Regions from separate parts of the Stenotrophomonas sp. S41 genome, predicted to be linked through region 1. Evidence: riboswitches for the same ligand, from Rfam matches in the RefSeq annotation. Region 1 holds a riboswitch; the other holds the start of a gene.
What was found. A riboswitch is a leader RNA that binds a small molecule or an ion and turns the genes downstream of it on or off. The one in region 1 is predicted to bind glycine.
Positions count from the first base shown of each region.

Region 2: linked by a shared signal. The riboswitch ahead of gcvP (aminomethyl-transferring glycine dehydrogenase) and the one ahead of IAE56_RS07845 (trimeric intracellular cation channel family protein) in region 1 are both predicted to bind glycine.

Region 1 covers NZ_JACVTV010000025.1:25,252-35,168, reverse strand. Annotated here, with positions in the region: gene IAE56_RS07860 (efflux RND transporter permease subunit) at 1-225, opposite strand, end outside; gene IAE56_RS07855 (multidrug efflux RND transporter permease subunit) at 222-3,320, opposite strand; gene IAE56_RS07850 (MdtA/MuxA family multidrug efflux RND transporter periplasmic adaptor subunit) at 3,317-4,504, opposite strand; gene IAE56_RS07845 (trimeric intracellular cation channel family protein) at 4,775-5,392, opposite strand; glycine riboswitch at 5,475-5,580, opposite strand; glycine riboswitch at 5,594-5,683, opposite strand; gene IAE56_RS07840 (GIY-YIG nuclease family protein) at 5,724-5,999, shown strand; gene IAE56_RS07835 (nuclear transport factor 2 family protein) at 6,071-6,502, shown strand; gene IAE56_RS07830 (hypothetical protein) at 6,507-6,962, shown strand; gene IAE56_RS07825 (NAD(P)/FAD-dependent oxidoreductase) at 7,072-8,349, opposite strand; gene IAE56_RS07820 (NYN domain-containing protein) at 8,458-9,234, shown strand; gene IAE56_RS07815 (glutathione S-transferase) at 9,317-9,917, shown strand, end outside.
Region 2 covers NZ_JACVTV010000147.1:273-8,088, reverse strand. Annotated here, with positions in the region: gene gcvP (aminomethyl-transferring glycine dehydrogenase) at 1-2,565, opposite strand, end outside; glycine riboswitch at 2,628-2,730, opposite strand; gene IAE56_RS19615 (multidrug effflux MFS transporter) at 3,039-4,265, shown strand; gene IAE56_RS19610 (siderophore-interacting protein) at 4,405-5,298, shown strand; gene IAE56_RS19605 (hypothetical protein) at 5,380-5,784, shown strand; gene IAE56_RS19600 (M2 family metallopeptidase) at 5,906-7,816, opposite strand, start outside.

The DNA.
Region 1 (9,917 bases):
GAGCGCGCGCTCCAGTGGCGTGGCCACGGTGGCGGCCATCGACTCGGGCGAGGCACCGGGCAGACTGGCGCTCACTTCGATGGCCGGGTAGTCCACCTGTGGCAGCGGTGCCACCGGCAGCAGCCGCAGCGCCAGCAGGCCGGCCAGCACCAGCGCCACCGCCAGCAGGATCGTCGCTACCGGTCGCTGCACGCAGGCCTGGGCCAGGCGTGCGATGGGGCTCATGCGCGCGCCTCTTCAGACGTGGCGAGGGTGGCCGAGCGCCGGCGCTGCAGGCGGTCGAAGGCCAGGTAGATCACCGGCGTGGTGAACAGGGTCAGCACCTGGCTGACCAGCAGGCCACCGACCATCACCCAGCCCAGCGGCTGCCGCAGTTCCGCGCCCGAACCACTGGCCAGCATCAGCGGCACCGCGCCGAACAACGCGGCCAGCGTGGTCATCAGGATCGGACGGAAGCGCAGCAGCGCCGCCTGGTGGATCGCCTCGCGCGGGGTCATGCCTCGCGTGCGCTGCGCGTCCAGCGCGAAGTCGATCATCATGATCGCGTTCTTCTTCACCAGGCCGATCAGCAGCACGATGCCGATCACCGCGATCAGGTCGAGGCTGCGCCCGCTCACCCACAGCGCGGCCAGCGCGCCCACGGTGGCCGAGGGCAGGGTGGAGAGGATGGTGATCGGGTGCACGAAGCTCTCGTAGAGCACGCCCAGCACGATGTACATCACCACCACTGCGGCCAGGATCAGCCACAGCGTGGACGACAGCGAACTGCTGAACGCCGCCGCCGCACCCTGCAGGCGCAGTTCGATGCTCTCGGGCAGTGCGATCTGCGTGCGCGCCGCTTCCACGGCGGCGGTGGCTTCGCCCAGCGATGCCCCCGGTGTCAGGTTGAACGACAGCGTGGCCGCCGGGAACTGGCCGACATGGTTGCGCAGCAGCGCGGCCGGCCCCAGGTCCACCCGCGCCACGGCGCCCAGCGGCACGGTCTGCCCGTCGCTGTTGCGCACGCGCAGGCCGCTGATGGCATCAGGCCCGGGCTGGCGCGACGGATCGGCTTCCAGCACCACGCGGTACTGGCTGGCCTGGGTGAAGATGGTGGAGATCTGCCGCTGCCCGTAGGCGTCGTAGAGCGCATCGGCCACGGCTTCAACGCTGACATTCAGGCGTGCGGCGGCATCGCGGTCGATGTTCACCCGCGCCTGCCGGCCCTGCATCTGCAGGTCGCTGGCCGCATCACGCAGGGCCGGCTGCTGGCGCAGCGCCTGCAGCAGCTTCGGTGTCCAGGTTTCCAGCGTCTGCTGTTCCGGCGTGGTCAGGGTGAACTGGTACTGGTTGCGGCTGATGCGGTCTTCGATGCCCAGCTCCTGCACTGGCTGCAGGTACAGGGTGATGCCGGGAATCTTCGACACACGCTGCTGCAGCCGTTCCATCACCACGGCGGCGCCGTCGCGGTCGCCATGCGGCTTCAGTTCGATCAGCAGGCGGCCGGTGTTGAGCGTGGCGTTGTTGCCGTCCACGCCGATATAGGACGACACGCTGGCCACCGCCTCGTCGGCTTCGATGGCCGCCGCCAGCGCCTGCTGGCGCTCGCGCATGGCCTGGAACGAGATCGCCTGCGGGGCCTCGCTGATGCCCTGCACCAGGCCGGCATCCTGCACCGGGAAGAAGCCCTTGGGCACGGCGAAGTACAGCGCCACGGTCAGCGCCAGCGTGGCGACGGTGGCCAGCAGCATCAGCGGCTGGCGCTGCAGCACCCACTGCAGCTGGCGGTCGTAGACGGCGATGATGCGGTCGAAGACATCTTGTTTCGGGGTCAGATCCCCTTGGGGCTCTGACCCCTTCGCATGCGGCTTGAGGAAGCGCGCACACAGCATCGGCGTCAGGGTAAGCGACACCAGCAGCGAGATACCGATGGCTACCGCCAATGTCACCGCGAACTCATGGAACAGCGCGCCCACCAGGTCGGCCATGAACAGCAGCGGGATCAGCACCGCGATCAGCGAAACAGTGAGCGAGACCAGGGTGAAGCCGATCTCGGCCGCGCCCTTCAGCGCCGCCTCGCGTGGGCTTTCGCCTTCTTCCAGGTGGCGGGCGATGTTCTCCAGCATCACGATGGCATCGTCCACCACGAAGCCGGTGGCGATGGTCAGCGCCATCAGCGTGAGGTTGTTGAGCGAGTAGCCGGCCAGCAGCATCACCGCGAAGGTACCGATCAGCGACAGCGGCACCGCCACGCTGGGAATGAGCGTGGCCGGCAGGTTGCGCAGGAACACCCAGGTGACCAGCACCACCAGGCCGATGGCCAGCACCAGTTCCTTCTGCACGCCGCGCACGGAGGCGCGGATCGATTCGGTGCGATCGCTCAGCACGTTCATCTGCACGCCGGCCGGCAGCGTGGCCTGCAGCTGCGGCAGCAGCGTGCGCACCTGCTCGACCACGGCGATCACGTTCGCGCCGGGCTGGCGCTGGATGTTCACCAGCACCGCTGGCGTGGTGCCGCTCCAGGCGGCCAGCTGGCGGTTCTCGGCGCCATCGGTGATGGTCGCCACGTCGCCCAGGCGCAGCGGCGCGCCCTCGCGCCAGGCCAGCACCAGCGCGCGGTACTCATCGACGCTGCGCATCTGGTCGTTGGCATCGAGCATCACCGCGCGGATCGGGCCATCGAAACTGCCCTTGGGCAGGTTGACGTTGGCTGCGGCAATCGCGGTACGGATGTGGTCCATGCCCAGGTTGTTGGCGGCCAGCGCCGCCGGGTTCACCTGGATGCGCACGGCGGGCCGCTGGCCACCGGCCAGGCTGACCAGGCCGACGCCGGGCAGCTGTGCCAGGCGCTGGGCGATGCGCGTATCCACCAGGTCGTGCACCTGCGGCAGCGCCAGCGCCTGCGAGGTCACCGCCAGGGTGAGGATGGGCGTATCGGCCGGGTTGACCTTGCGGTACACCGGCGGCACCGGCAGATCGCCGGGCAGGAAGCTGCCAGCGGCGTTGATCGCCGCCTGCACGTCCTGCTCGGCCACGCCCAGCGACACGTCCAGGCCGAACTGCAGGGTGATGACCGAGGCACCGCCGGAACTGGTGGACGACAGCTGCTTCAGGCCGGGAATCTGCCCGAGCTGGCGTTCCAGCGGCGCGGTGATGGTGCGCGTGGTCAGTTCCGGGCTGGCGCCCGGGTACAGCGTGGTGATCTGGATGATCGGGTAATCGACCTGCGGCAGCGCCGCCACCGGCAGCAGGCGGTAGGCCAGCACGCCCGACAGCAGCAGCGCCACCATCAGCAGAGTGGTGGCGACCGGGCGCAGGATGAACGGGCGCGACAGGTTCATGCGCCGGCCTTGGCCGCCTTCGCTGCAGCAGCGGGCTGTTCGGCCACGATCTCCACGGCGGTGCCATCTTCCAGGCCGTCGATGCCCTCGATCACCACCTGGTCGCCGGCCTGCAGGCCGGAGCGCACGGCCACGCGGCCATCATCGGCCGGCCCCAGCACCACGGTGCGGCGCTGTGCCTTGTTGTCCTTGTCGACGATGTGCACGTAGTTGCCCTGGCTGCCGAACTGCACGGCGGCATCGGGAATCAGCAGCGCCGGGTGTTCGCCCAGCTGCAGGCGTACGTTGACGAACTGGTTCGGGAACAGGGCCAGGCCGGCGTTGTCGAACTGCGCGCGCAGTTTCAGCGTGCCGGTGGCGGTGTCGATGCGGTTGTCGACGCTGGACAGCGTGCCCTGCGCCAGCGCCTTGCTTTCACTGCGGTCCCAGGCTTCCACCGGCAGGCCGGCTTGGGCCTGCACGGCATCCAGCAGGGCAGGCAGTTCAGGTTCGGGCACGGTGAACAGCACGCTGATCGGCGCGGTCTGCGCCAACGTCACCAGGCCTTCGGTATCGCTGGCGTGCACCAGGTTGCCGACATCGAGGCGGCGCAGGCCGACGCGGCCGCTGACCGGCGCGGTGATGCGGGTGTACTGCAGCTGCAGGCGCGCTTCGTCCACCGAGGCCTGGTCGCTGATGCGGCGGCCCTGCAGCTGCCGCACCTTGCTCTGCTGGTCGCTCAGCTCCTGCCCGGACACGTAGTTCTGCTTCTGCAGTTCGCGGTAGCGCTGCAGCTGGCGCTCGGCATTCTCGAGTTCCGCCAGGTTCTGCTGCTGGGTGCCCTGCGCCTGCGCCAGCTTCACTTCATAGGGGCGCGGGTCGATCTGCGCGAGCAGGTCGCCGGCCTTCACCTGCTGGCCTTCCTGGAAGTGCAGGCGCAGCAGCTCGCCATCGACGCGGCTGCGCACCACCACGCTGTGCAGCGGGGTGACGGTGCCGACGGCCTTCAGGCGCAGCTGCAGGGGTTCTGCACTGGCACGGGCCACGCGCACCGGCACGGTCTTGCCCGGGCCGGCGGCCGCGGTTGCTTCGGCGCGCGGCCATGCCCACCAGGCCACCAGGCCGGCCACGATGATGACGACGAAAATCGCCCACCAGCGGCGGGAACGGGGCGGGGTGCTACGGGACGGCTCAACAGCGGACATGGGGCATCCTGCGCCCTGCGCACGCGCAGGGACATGTACGCCCGGTCGCGCATCACGCGCAGCGGGCAACGGGGGAGGGGAGTGTCTGGCGGGACCGCGACGCGGTGTGGCTGGATGCCGTCGCGCGGGCGACGGGGCGTCAATGGTAGCCAATCAGCCCGGCGATTGCCGCATGACCAAGGTCATGCCTGACCGCTCTTGTAGGGTCGAGCCATGCTCGACTGCTTCTGCCAGGAACAGTCGAGCATGGCTCGACTCTACAAAGAGCGATCAATGCACTTCGTCGTGGTACACGAACTTGGGCATTTCCCAGCGGTAATGGATCGCCAGCAGGCGCAGCGCGAAGCCACCGCCCAGGCAGCACAGGATCGCCGTGGCATCGGCCACACCCCAGCGCAGCAGCAACAGATATACCGCGCCGGTCAGCAGCGAGATGATCGCGTACAGCTCCTTCTGGAAGATCAGCGGCACCTCGTTGCAGAGGATGTCGCGCAGCACGCCGCCGAAGGCACCGGTGAGCATGCCGGCGATCAGCACGATGGGCATGGCATGGCCGGCCTCGCGTGCGATCGAGCAGCCGATCAGGGTGAAGGCGATCAGGCCCAGGCCATCGAGCACCAGGAAGGTGCGGCGGAAATGGTGCATCCAGCGCGCCACCCAGGTGGCGATCAGCGCCGCGCACACGGTGAAGCCCAGGTACTCGGGGTGCTTCACCCAGCCCAGCGGGTAATGGCCGAGCAGGATGTCGCGCAGCGAACCGCCGCCGAGGGCGGTGACGCAGGCGATCATGACCACGCCGAACAGGTCCATGCGGCGGCGGCCGGCGGACAGCGCACCGGTCATGGCTTCGGCGGAAATGGCAACGAGATAGATGATGGACAGCAGCATGGGACAGGCTCCGGGCGCGGTGGGGCCGGCCATGCGCGTATACCGCCACTGCCTGCGCAATGACGGGATGACGATGACCGGTGCCGCTCCCGCTGTCCTTTTGCCTGAGAGTTCAGCGGGATGAACCGCGTGCCCCTTCGGCGGATCGTGCCGGGCGTGCCCGGTGACCTCTCTCCAGCTCGGCGAGTCGAATGCATGGTTGGTGGGATTCCAGCCCACCGGCCTGAGCGATCATGGGAGCCTGCGCCTTCGGCGGGCGCCAGCGCGGCGCCTCTCTCCTGCATTCGGGCGGCAGTATATCCGCTGCAGTGCAGCACGCCATAATCCCCCCATGGCCCGTCCCTCCGCCCCGTGGTTCCTGTACCTGCTCGAATGCCGGGACGGCAGCTATTACGCCGGCATCAGCACCGACGTAGCCGCCCGTTTCGCCGCCCATCTGGCCGGCAAGGGCGCCCGCTACACCCGGGCCCGGCCGCCGCTGCGCATCCTCGCCGTGCGCGAGTACCCGGACCGCTCGTCTGCTTCCCGCGCCGAATGGCAGCTCAAGCAGCAGCCGCGCGAACGCAAGCTGGCCTGGCTGCAGGCCCCGGCCGAGGCCGTCCTGTAGATCCACGCCACGCGTGGATGGGGGACGCCGCCCATGCCATGATCGCCGCGCGCCCAGAGCTGGAGACCCGGATGTCCACGCTTGCCCTGTTGTTTGCTGTTGCCGGTGCGACGAGCCCGGCCGCCGACCCGGCCACCCTCGCGGCCATCGAGGCCACCTGCCATGACTACGTCGATGGCCAGCTGGAAGCCGACCCGCAGCGCGTCGCGCGGTCCCTGCATCCGGACCTGGCCAAACGCGCGGTGCTGGGCGATACGCCTGACGAGCGTCTGGGCCTGCGCCGGATGTCGAAGGACGAACTGGTGGCACTGACGAAGCAGGGGGCATTGAAGATGCCGAAGGCGCAATGGGACCGCCGCTGCACGGTGCTGGACGTGACCGGCAATGCCGCCTCGGTGCGGCTGGAAACGCCGTGGTTCGTCGACTACTTCCACATGGGCCGTTTCGACCAGCGCTGGGTCATCGTCAATGCGCTGTGGTACCCGAAACCGAAGGCGCCGTAGAGCGATGCGTGCTGCCGGCAAAGCATGGATCTCCGTCGTCGTATTGGTCGCCGCCATCGCGCTGCTGCCCGGCCTGCTCTACCTGCTCGGGCTGGCCTGGCTGGATGGTTGGCCGCAGCCGGCAGACCGTGCGCCCAGCGGCGTGGCGGCATGCAGCGGTGAACCGCGCGCGGGCTACCAGCAGATGAACCCCTGGGGCTTCGTCGTGCAGCTCTTCGACGAGGATGCGAGGAAAGCGAACGTGCCCGTGGTCGAGCAGGAGGCCTACTGGGTTGCCCGCCGCCACCTGATGCGGCAGCCGCGCCACGGCATGCTGCGCTGGCAGTTGAGCAGCACGGCGCTCACGATCTGGATCATCCGGCATTGGAGTGCCGGGCAGATTGCCGACACCGCGAGGAAAGAAGACTTCTGCCACGTGTGGCCGCGCCCGCCGGGCCCCGGCGGCCCGGTGAACCGGTAGATCCACGCCATGCGAGGAGGATGTTGGGAGGCGGGGTCAGAGCCCTTCATGCCCGGGGTCAGATCCCTTTCCGCAGGAAAGGGCTCTGACCCCAGCGTAGTGCAGGCCATTACCTCGGCCGGCGATCTTCCTGGTCATCACCAAAAATGATGCGCGCGCTGCGCTGGTAGCTCCAGTACGCCACCGCCCAGTTCAGCAGCACCACCACGCGGTTGCGGAAACCGATCAGGAAGAACACGTGCGCGGCCAGCCAGAACCACCAGGCCAGCACGCCGGACAGCTGCAGCCTGCCCAGGTGCACGATGGCAGCCATGCGGCCGATGGTGGCCAGGTTGCCGTAGTCGGCGTACTTGAACGGCCCCGGTGTCGGCTTGCCATGCAGGCGCGCGCGGATGACATCGGCCACGTACTTGCCCATCTGCTTGGCGGCGGGTGCCACGCCGGGCACCGGCTTGCCGTTGGCCTGGTTCACTGCAGCCAGGTCACCAGCGACGAACAGTTCGGGGTGCCCGGGCAGGGTCAGGTCGGGCTGCACCTGCACGCGGCCGGCGCGGTCCAGTGGTACGTCCAGCGTGCGCGCCAGCGGCGAGGCGGCCACGCCGGCGGCCCAGACCACGGTGCGTGCGGGCACGAACTGTTCGCCCAGCTTGAAGCCGAGGCTGTCGATGTCGCTCACCGGGGTGCCGGTCAGCACTTCCACGCCCAGCTTCTCCAGCTGCCGGCGTGCCTTCAGCGACAGCACCTCGGGGAACGAAGACAGCACGCGCGGGCCGGCCTCGACCAGGCGCACCTTGGCGCTGGCCGGATCGATGTGGCGGAACTCGTTATGCAGGGTGTGGCGGGCGATCTCGGCCAGGGTGCCAGCCAGTTCGACGCCGGTGGGGCCGCCGCCGACCACCGCGAAGCTGAGCCATGCGGCCTTCTTCGCCGGGTCCGGTTCGGCCTCGGCGCGCTCGAATGCCAGCAGCAGTTTGCGGCGCAGGGCGATGGCATCGTCCAGCGTTTTCAGGCCCGGCGCATCGCCGGCCCACTGGTCGTTGCCGAAGTAGGCGTGGGTGGCGCCGGTGGCCAGCAGCAGGCTGTCGTAGCCCAGGGTGCTGCCGTCGGCCAGCTGCACCTGGCGGGTGGCCTTGTCGATGGCGACGACCTCGCCCAGGCGTACTTCCACGTTGCGCTGGTGGCCAAGGATGTGGCGCAGCGGCGCGGCGATATCGGGGGCGGACAGGCCGGCGGTGGCGACCTGGTACAGCAGGGGTTGGAACAGGTGGTGGTTGCGGCGGTCGAGCAGGGTGATCCTGATCTTTTCGCGGGCCAGGGCCCGGGTGGCCCAGAGGCCCGCAAAACCGCCGCCGATGATGACCAGGTGGGGGACTGGTTCGCGGCTCATCGACGTACTCCAGAGGGGGATGGATGTCGCCCTGCATCATCGCACGTCACATGGCTGCCAGTGGCCATGGGTGATACTCCGCTCAGCCTGCAGCCCACCGAGGAAACCATGTCCGAACCGGAAAAGCGCATCGCCCTGCTGATCGACGCCGACAATGCGCCGGCCTCGAAGATCGACGAAGTCCTGGCCGAGGTCGCCCGCTACGGCGTGGCCAACGTGCGCCGTGCCTACGGCAACTGGAAAAGCCCGCGCCTGAAGGGCTGGGAATCGGTGCTGCACGAGTACGCCATCCGCCCGATCCAGCAGTTCGCCTACAGCAAGGGCAAGAACGCCTCGGACATGGCCATGGTCATCGATGCGATGGACCTGCTGTACGCGCGCAACCTCGATGGTTTCGCCATCGTCTCCAGCGATGCCGACTTCACCCCGATGGTGATGCGCCTGCTGACCGATGGGGTGAAGGTGTATGGCTTCGGCGAGAAGAAGACGCCCGAGCCCTTCGTCAACGCCTGCTCCAAGTTCACCTACCTGGAAGCCCTGGGCCAGACCCACGCCAGCGTGCCCGACGTCGAGGCCGAGGCCGGGCAGGCGCCCAGCGGGCAGGTGGCCAGTGATGAAGTGCGCCCGCGCAAGAACAGCGCGGAACTGCGCAATGACACGCGCCTGGTGAAGATGCTGCGGCGTGCGGTATCGGCCGCCGAGGGCGAAGATGGCTGGTCACACCTGGGCCCGGTCGGCAGCCAGATCGGCAACCAGGCCTCGTTCGACCCGCGCAACTATGGCTACGGCAAGCTCAGCGACCTGCTGGCGGCCATCGGCCTGTTCGAGCTGAAGAAGGACGGCAAATCGTCCTACGTGCGCGCGCTGCCGAAGAAGAACCGTTGATGCCACGCGCATCGCGTTTGATGGGCGTATCGTAGCGTTTCCGCGCCACCGTGGCGCACCGCTGCAGGCAGGGAAATCCGCAATGTTGAAGATCTGGGGCCGCCGCAATTCCAGCAATGTCCGCAAGGTGCTGTGGTGCGCCGAAGAAATCGGGCTGCCGTACGAATCCATCGAAGTGGGCGGCAGCCATGGCGGCACGCAGTCGGCCGAATACGTGGCGATGAATCCCAACAGCCTGGTGCCGGTGATCGAAGACCACGGCCTGCCGCTGTGGGAATCGAACACCATCGTGCGCTACCTGAGCGCGCGCTATTCGCTGGGCACGCTGTACGCCGAAGATGCGATGGAACGTGCGCAGGCCGAGAAGTGGATGGACTGGAGCACCTCGCGGATGGCTGCGCTGTACTCCGAACTGATCTGGGGCATCATGCGCACCGCGCCGGCCGACCGCGACGAAGCACGCATCAACGCCGCCATCGTGCGCGCCGGTGATTACCTGAAGATGGCCGATGAGACGCTGGCCAGGCAGCCGTGGCTGTCGGGCGAGAAGTTCGCCATGGGCGACATTCCGCTGGGTTCGTTGATCTATGCCTGGTTCGAACTGCCGATCCAGCGTCCCGATCTGCCGAACGTGGCCGACTGGTATGCCCGCCTGCGCGAGCGCCCGGCGTACCAGCGCGGCG
Region 2 (7,816 bases), on a different contig from region 1:
GTGCAGCGATTCGCTCTCGGTCGGCTCGACCATCAGCGTGCCGGCCACCGGGAAGCTCAGGGTCGGGGCATGGAAGCCGAAGTCGATCAGGCGCTTGGCCACGTCCTCGGCGCCGATGCCGCTGGTCTTCTCCAGCGGACGCACGTCGAGGATGCACTCGTGCGCCACCAGGCCGTTGCGGCCGGTGTACAGGGTCTTGAAGTGCGGAGCCAGGCGCTTGGCGATGTAGTTGGCGTTGAGCTGGGCCACCTGGGTGGCCTTGCGCAGGCCTTCGCTGCCCATCATGGCGATGTACATCCAGCTGATCGGCAGGATCGAGGCGCTGCCGAAGCTGGCCGCGCTGACCATGCCGACCGGGCCGTTGTCACCCAGCTTGCCCGGCAGGAACGGGGCCAGGTGTTCCTTCACCGCGCACGGGCCGACGCCCGGGCCGCCGCCGCCGTGCGGGATGCAGAAGGTCTTGTGCAGGTTCAGGTGGGAAACGTCCGAACCCCACTTGCCCGGCTTGGCCACGCCGACCAGGGCGTTCATGTTGGCGCCGTCGGTATACACCTGGCCGCCGTGCTGGTGGATGATCTCGCAGATCTCGACCACTTCCTCCTCGAACACGCCGTGCGTGGACGGGTAGGTGATCATGATCGCGGCCAGGCGGTCGCTGTACTTCTCGGCGTTGACGCGGATGTCTTCGACATCGACGTTGCCGTTGGCATCGGTCTTGGTCACCACGACCTTCATGCCGCACATCTGCGCCGAGGCCGGGTTGGTGCCGTGCGCCGAATCCGGAATCAGGCAGATGTCACGGTGGTCCTCACCGCGCGAGCGGTGGTAGGCGCGGATCGCCAGCAGGCCGGCGTACTCGCCCTGCGCACCGGAGTTCGGCTGCAGGCTGACCGCGTCGTAGCCGGTGCATTCGACCAGCATCGCTTCGAGCGTCTCGATCAGTTCCTTGTAGCCCAGCGCCTGGTCGGCCGGCACCAGCGGATGGATCTGCGAGAACTCCGGCCAGGTCACCGGGATCATCTCGGCGGTGGCGTTGAGCTTCATGGTGCACGAGCCCAGCGGGATCATCGTGCGGTCCATCGCCAGGTCCTTGTCGGCCAGCGAACGCAGGTAGCGCAGCAGCTCGTGCTCGCTGTGGTGGGTGTTGAACACCGGGTGGGTCAGGAACGCGGACTGGCGCAGCAGGGCAGACGGCAGCGCGTCGGCGGTGCTGGCATCGAGCGCTTCCACATCGGCCTGCGCACCGAACACGGCGGCCAGGGCGACGATGTCGGCGCGGGTGGCGGTCTCATCCAGGCTGATGCCGACCGAGTCGCTGTCGATCGCGCGCAGGTTGTAACCGGCGGCGCGGGCCTTGGCGTGGATCTCATCGGCATGCACGCCGGTGATGTGCAGGGTGTCGAAGAAGTCGCCACCGACCTGCACGCCGGCGCTGCGCAGCGACGCGGCCAGGATCGAAGCCAGGCGGTGGGTGCGGCGCGCGATGCGGGCCAGGCCTTCCGGGCCGTGGTAGACGGCGTACATCGAGGCCATCACCGCCAGCAGCACCTGCGCGGTGCAGATGTTGGAGGTGGCCTTCTCGCGGCGGATGTGCTGCTCGCGGGTCTGCAGGGTCAGGCGGTAGGCCGGCTTGCCTTCGGCATCGATGGAGACGCCGATCAGGCGGCCCGGCATCGAGCGCTTGTAGGCATCACGGCAGGCCATGAACGCAGCGTGCGGGCCGCCGAAACCGAACGGCACGCCGAAACGCTGGCTGTTGCCGACCACGATGTCCGCGCCCCATTCGCCGGGAGCGGCCAGCAGGGTCAGCGCCAGCAGGTCGGTGGCCACGGCCACCAGGCCGCCGCGCGCGTGCACGGCATCGACCAGCGCCTTGTAGTCGCCGACCTGGCCGAAGGTGTCCGGGTACTGCAGCAGCAGGCCGAAGGCCTCCGCTTCCAGTGCTTCGGCCGGGGTGCCCACGCGCAGCACGATGCCCATCGGCTCGGCGCGGGTGCGCAGCAGTTCCAGCGTCTGCGGGTGCACGGCGTCGTGCACGAAGAAGGTGTCCGACTTCGACTTGGCCGAACGCTTGGCCAGGGTCATCGCTTCGGCGGCGGCGGTGGCTTCGTCCAGCAGCGAGGCGTTGGCGATCTCCATGCCGGTCAGGTCGGCGCACAGGGTCTGGAAGTTGATCAGCGCTTCCATGCGGCCCTGCGAGATTTCCGCCTGGTACGGGGTGTAGGCGGTGTACCAGGCCGGGTTTTCCAGGATGTTGCGCAGGATCACGTTCGGCGTGTGGGTACCGTAGTAGCCCTGGCCGATGAAGCTGCGCAGCACGGTGTTCTTGTCGGCGATCGCGCGGATCTTCGCCAGCGCCTGCACTTCGGTCATCGACTCCGGCAGCGCCAGCGGTGCGGGCGACTTGATCTTTGCCGGCACAATGGCCTCGGTCATCGCATCCAGCGTGGCGTGGCCGACGACGTCGAGCATCTGCGCGATCTCGGCATCGTTGGGGCCGATGTGGCGCTCGACGAACGCGGAATGATGCTCAAGCTCACGCAGGGAGGGGGTGTTCTGGGACATGGCGAAGGATCCGTCAGGAAAGGGCACACGCACGGGCACAAGCCGCCGGTTGGCGGTCTGCGGGGCGCCCCTCTGTCCTTTTGCCTGAGAGTTTGGAAGCGCGGCTGGCCGCAGCTTCGTGCCCCTTCGGCGCCGGATCGAACCGGTCTCTCCAGAGTTCTGTTACGGGTGGTATCGGGCCTGAGCGATTACGGGCGTTGCGCCTTCGGCAGCGGTGTTCCGCTTCTCCCACCATGTTGCCCGGCGATTATAGCGGGTTGCTGCGGCTGAACACGGGCCCGGAGCGGGGGCAGGGCGCCTGCGGGCCTGAATGGCCGATGGCCCGGCCATGCGTTTTGTGCAGCGGTCGATGGCATCGGCCGCAATCCGGGCCTATCATGGCCGGACTCTCGTATTCATCTGGCGCCGTCCCTGCTGCAGGGGATCGGCGCCCGCCGTGCGTGCCACGCATGGCCCAGCCGGACGCTTTGCCGATGACCCCCGCTGTTGCCCCTTCCACCCGACGCATGGCCCTGCTGCTCGCAGGCCTGGCCATGTTCGGCCCGTTCTCGATCGACACCATCTTCCCGGCCTTCCCGCAGCTGGCCCAGCGCCTGGCGGTGGATGAAGTGGCCGTGCAGCAGACCATCAGCGTCTACCTGCTGTTCTATGCGCTGATGAGCCTGGCGCACGGGCCGCTGTCCGATGCCTGGGGCCGCAAGCGGGTGATCCTCGGCGGCCTGGTAGTGTTCATCGGCGCCTCGGTCGGCTGCGCGCTGTCCACCGACCTGGGCACGCTGCTGGTGTTCCGCGCGCTGCAGGGCCTGTCGGCCGGCGTCGGCATGATCGTCGGCCGCGCGGTCATCCGCGATCTCTACCACGGCCACGATGCGCAGCGGCTGATGAGCCAGGTATCGATGCTGTTCGGCATCGCCCCGGCCATCGCGCCGATCATCGGTGGCTGGATCCTGCTCAGTGGCGCCGGCTGGCCGCTGATCTTCTGGTTCCTGGTGGTGTTCTCGCTGCTGCTGCTGGTCTGCACCGCACGCTTCATGCCGGAGACCCACCCGGTGGCGGCTCGCGTGCCGCTGTCGCCGCGTGGCCTGCTGCGTGACTACGTGCGCATCGGCTTCAACCCGCGTTTCCTGCGCCTGGCGCTGGCCGGCAGCATCAACTTCGGCGGCATCTTCCTGTACATCGCCTCGGCGCCGGTGTTCGTCATGCAGCACCTGCACCTGGGTGAAGGTGGCTTCGCCTGGTTGTTCATTCCCACCATCGGCGGCATGACCACCGGTTCGTTCCTGTCCGGCCGCATGGCCGGGCGCACCACGCCCACCCGCCAGATCGGCATCGGTTTCACCCTCTGCGCGCTGTCGGTGCTGCTCAACGTGGGCTACGTGAGCCTGGCGCCGCAGTTCGCCCTGCCGTGGGCGGTGCTGCCGATCTTCCTCGGCGGCATGGGCATGGCGCTGATCTTCCCGATCCTGGCGCTGGCGGTGCTGGACATGTACCCGCACCAGCGCGGCCTGGCGTCCTCGCTGCAGGCGTTCATCCAGCTGATGATCAGCACCGTGGTGGCCGGCCTGGTGTCGCCGCTGCTGAGCGGCAGCCCGCTGCACCTGGCCCTGGGCCAGGCCGCCTTCTTCGCCGGCGGCTTCGTGTTCTGGTACTGGGAACACCGCCGCGAGCGCGCAGTGCAGGCAGTGGCCACGGGCCATTGAGCAGCGCGCAGGGGCAGGGCGCTGCAGCGGCGCCCAAACTCTTGCGGCAGTGACCACGCGGACTAGGCTGGGGATTCCAGCCAGCCGCTGCACGGGTTCGTGACGGCCAGCCGATCAGAAGCCGTCGCGAGGTACCCCCATGGCTGCGCAGCAGACCTACCGCCTGTTCGAGGTGGCGCTGAAGGAGCGCCGCGTCCTTTCCCCCTCCCTGCACCGCCTGGTGTTCACCGGCGCCGACGTGGCGCGGATGAAGACCGAGGGCCCGGACCAGCGGATCAAGGTGTTCTTCCCCTTGCCCGGCCAGGATGCCCCGGAGGTGCCCAGCGGCGAGGACTGGTACGCCCGCTACCGCGAACTGGCGGACGACCAGCGTCCGCCGATGCGCACCTACACCCTCCGCCAGCTGCGCGCCGCGCAGGGCGAGGTCGACGTGGATTTCGTCCTGCACGGCGAGACCGGCCCGGCCTCGCGCTGGGCCGTGCACGCCCAGCCGGGTGACCGCGTGGTGCTGCTGGCCCCGGACGCCGCCTGCGCCGAGAGCAGCGAGGGCTGGGAATGGAAGCCGCCGGCCGGGGTCGGCCAGGTGCTGCTGGTGGCCGACGAGACCGCGCTGCCGGCGGTGGCCGGCATCCTCGAGGAACTGGCCGCCCAGGTCGATCCGCCGCGCGTGCTTGCGCTGCTGGAAGTGGCGGGCGAGGGCGGAGCCATCGCCTTGAAGGCACCGCCCACTGCCGAACTGGTGTGGCTGCCGCGCGGCCAGGCCGCCTACGGCCAGGCGCTGGTGGAGGCCGTGCAGGCACGGTTGGCAGCCTCGCCGGTCGTGGCGGGCGATGCGCTGGACGAGATCGACGTGGACGCGCAGATCCTGTGGGAGCAGTCCGATGCGGGCGTGGCCGGGCCGTTCTACGCGTGGGTCGCTGGCGAGGCCGGGGCGGTGATGGCGATCCGCCGGCACCTGGTCCGCGACTGCGGGCTGGACCGGCGTGCGCTGACCTTCATGGGCTACTGGCGGCAGGGCCGGGTGCTGGACTGAACCTGCACGACTGGCGCCCGTGAAACGGCGTCGCCGCCGGGGTGCGTTATCCTTGCGCCCCCTCGTAGCGGTATCGCCCCCATGTCCACCACCTCCAAGACCCGCCGCGACCAGCGCCGCCGCCAGGAAGAAAAGGCTGCCAACAAGGCCGCCGCGCAGGCCTCGCCGGTGGGCTCGCCTGTCGAGCCGCATGCCGAACTGCGTGATGCGCAGCGCACGCTGCTGGCCGGCGTCGTGCGCCGCGATGGCGAGTGGGTGCTGGGCATGGATGGCCGCATCGCCGGCCACAGCGAGAGTGCCGCGCAGGTGCTGGCGCTGATCATGCAGGCCGGTGAACTGCACGAGCGCAAGGGCACGCCGGTGCGCCTGGTGTATTCCGATGCGCTGCGCGATGCCGCGCAGGCCGAGGCCAAGGAGAAGGGCCAGACCTTCGAGGAATACAAGGCCGAACTGGCCGCGGCGATGGCGGCGAAGAAGAACAACTGACGCCCATCGGGTAGCGCCGGGCCATGCCCGGCGAGCGCAGCGGTGCGATGAAAAGCCGCCGGGCATGGCCCGGCGCTACCGGAAACATCAGGGGCGGATCCTTGCGGACCCGCCCCTTCTTTCATTTCGCCGCCGGTGCCGCGCTGGCCTGCCAGCCGCACATCTGGCCCTGGTTCTGCTGCTTCAGCCAGTCGTTGACCGGGCTGAAGTACTCGATCATCGGGCCGGCATCGAGCTTGTCACTGCCAGTCAGCTCCTTCAGCGTGGCCTGCCACGGCTGGCTGGCACCCTTGCTCAGCATCGCCCAGTACTTCTGCCCGGCTTCCTTGTTGCCGTAGAAGGTGCACTCATGCAGCGGGCCCTTGAAACCGGCCGCATCGCACAGGCCCTTGTAGAACTGGAACTGCAGGATGCGCGCCAGGAAGTAGCGGGTGTACGGGGTGTTGCCCGGCACGTGGTACTTCGCGCCCGGATCGAAGAACTCCTCGCCACGGGTGCTGGCCGGGGCCACGCCCTGGTACTTCGCCTTCAGGTCCCACCACGCCTTGTTGTAGTTGTCCGGGGTGATCGAACCATCGAACACGCCCCAGCGCCAGCGGTCGATCATCAGGCCGAACGGCAGGAACGACACGCCCGACAGGGCCATGCGCATCTGGTTGTTGATGACCGCCTCGCGGCTCTCGGTCGGTGCGTCCACCAGGCCGATCGAGCTCAGGTACTTGGGCGTCATCGCCAGCACGATGGTGTCGCCGATCGCTTCGTGGAAGCCATCGTTGGCACCGCCCTGGAACAGCGGCGGCAGCGGGTTGTAGGCCAGGTCGTAATACAGGTGGCCCAGCTCGTGGTAGATGGTGGTGAAGTTCTCTTCGTTCGGCTTGATGCACATCTTGGTGCGCACGTCGCCTTCCATGTTCATGTCCCAGGCACTGGCGTGGCAGACCACGTCGCGGTCATCGGGCTTGATGAACTGGGTGCGTTCCCAGTACGACTGCGGCAGCGAGGGCATGCCCAGCGACACGTAGAAATCCTGCGCGCGTTCGGTCATCTGCTTGGCGGTGCGCAGTTCGGCCTCGCGCTGCGCCTTGTACTGCGCGGCGACGTTGGCATCCTTGCCGGCCTTGGCCAGCGCCGCACTCAGGTTGGCCTGGTACTGCTTTTCCAGCGCCGCGGTGATGTCCAGGCTGCCGGCACCCGGGTACGGCTCCAGCTGGTCCCACAGGTTGGACCAGTCCTGCTGCCACATGTTGCCCATCAGGTGCGCGGCGATCAGGCCGTTGCCCACTTCGGCCTTGTCCTTGCCGTAGGTCTTGTCCAGCTTGCCACGCGCATAGCAGTGCAGCTGCTCGTACATCGGCTTGACCTGTTCCCACAGGCGGTCCGTTTCCGGCCCGATCTGCTCCGGCGGCATGTCGTAGCCGCTGCGCCACATCTGCCCGGCATCGGTGAAGCCCATGCCCTTGGCGCCTTCGTTGACCAGGCTGACAAACTGCTGGTAATCGCCGCGCATGCTCTTGGTGGTGCTGTGCCAGCCCTGCCAGGCATCGAGCTGCGCGTCGTAGTCGCGGCTGCGCGCCAGCACCTGTTCCAGCTCGCCGAGCTGGCGGCAGGAGTTGGGATCGTTGGCATCGGTGCAGTACTTGCCTGCGCCGTAGCTGCCTTCCATGCGGGTGGCGATCTGGGTCAGCTGGGCCAGCTTGGCCGGATCACGCGGTGCCGGCATCGAGGACATCAGCTTCAGCAGGTGGATGGCGCGCTTGCTGTCCTCGCTCATCGGCTGGCCTTCGAACTTGCCGGCCTGCTCGATCCAGCTGTTGAGCTGGGTCAGCGAGCGCTCGTTGGCCTTGGCGGCGATGCGTTCGGAATCGCTGTTGATGTAGGTGGAGGACAGCCACTGTGCCGAGGTCATCTCCGGGTAGGCGGCCTTGAATTCGGCGTTGATGCGGGCGACGAACTGGTCGGCGGTCTCGCCGGCGGGCGCGCTGGCGGTGGCGGCCTCGGTGCCGGGCGAAGGTTCCTTCTTGCAGGCGACCAG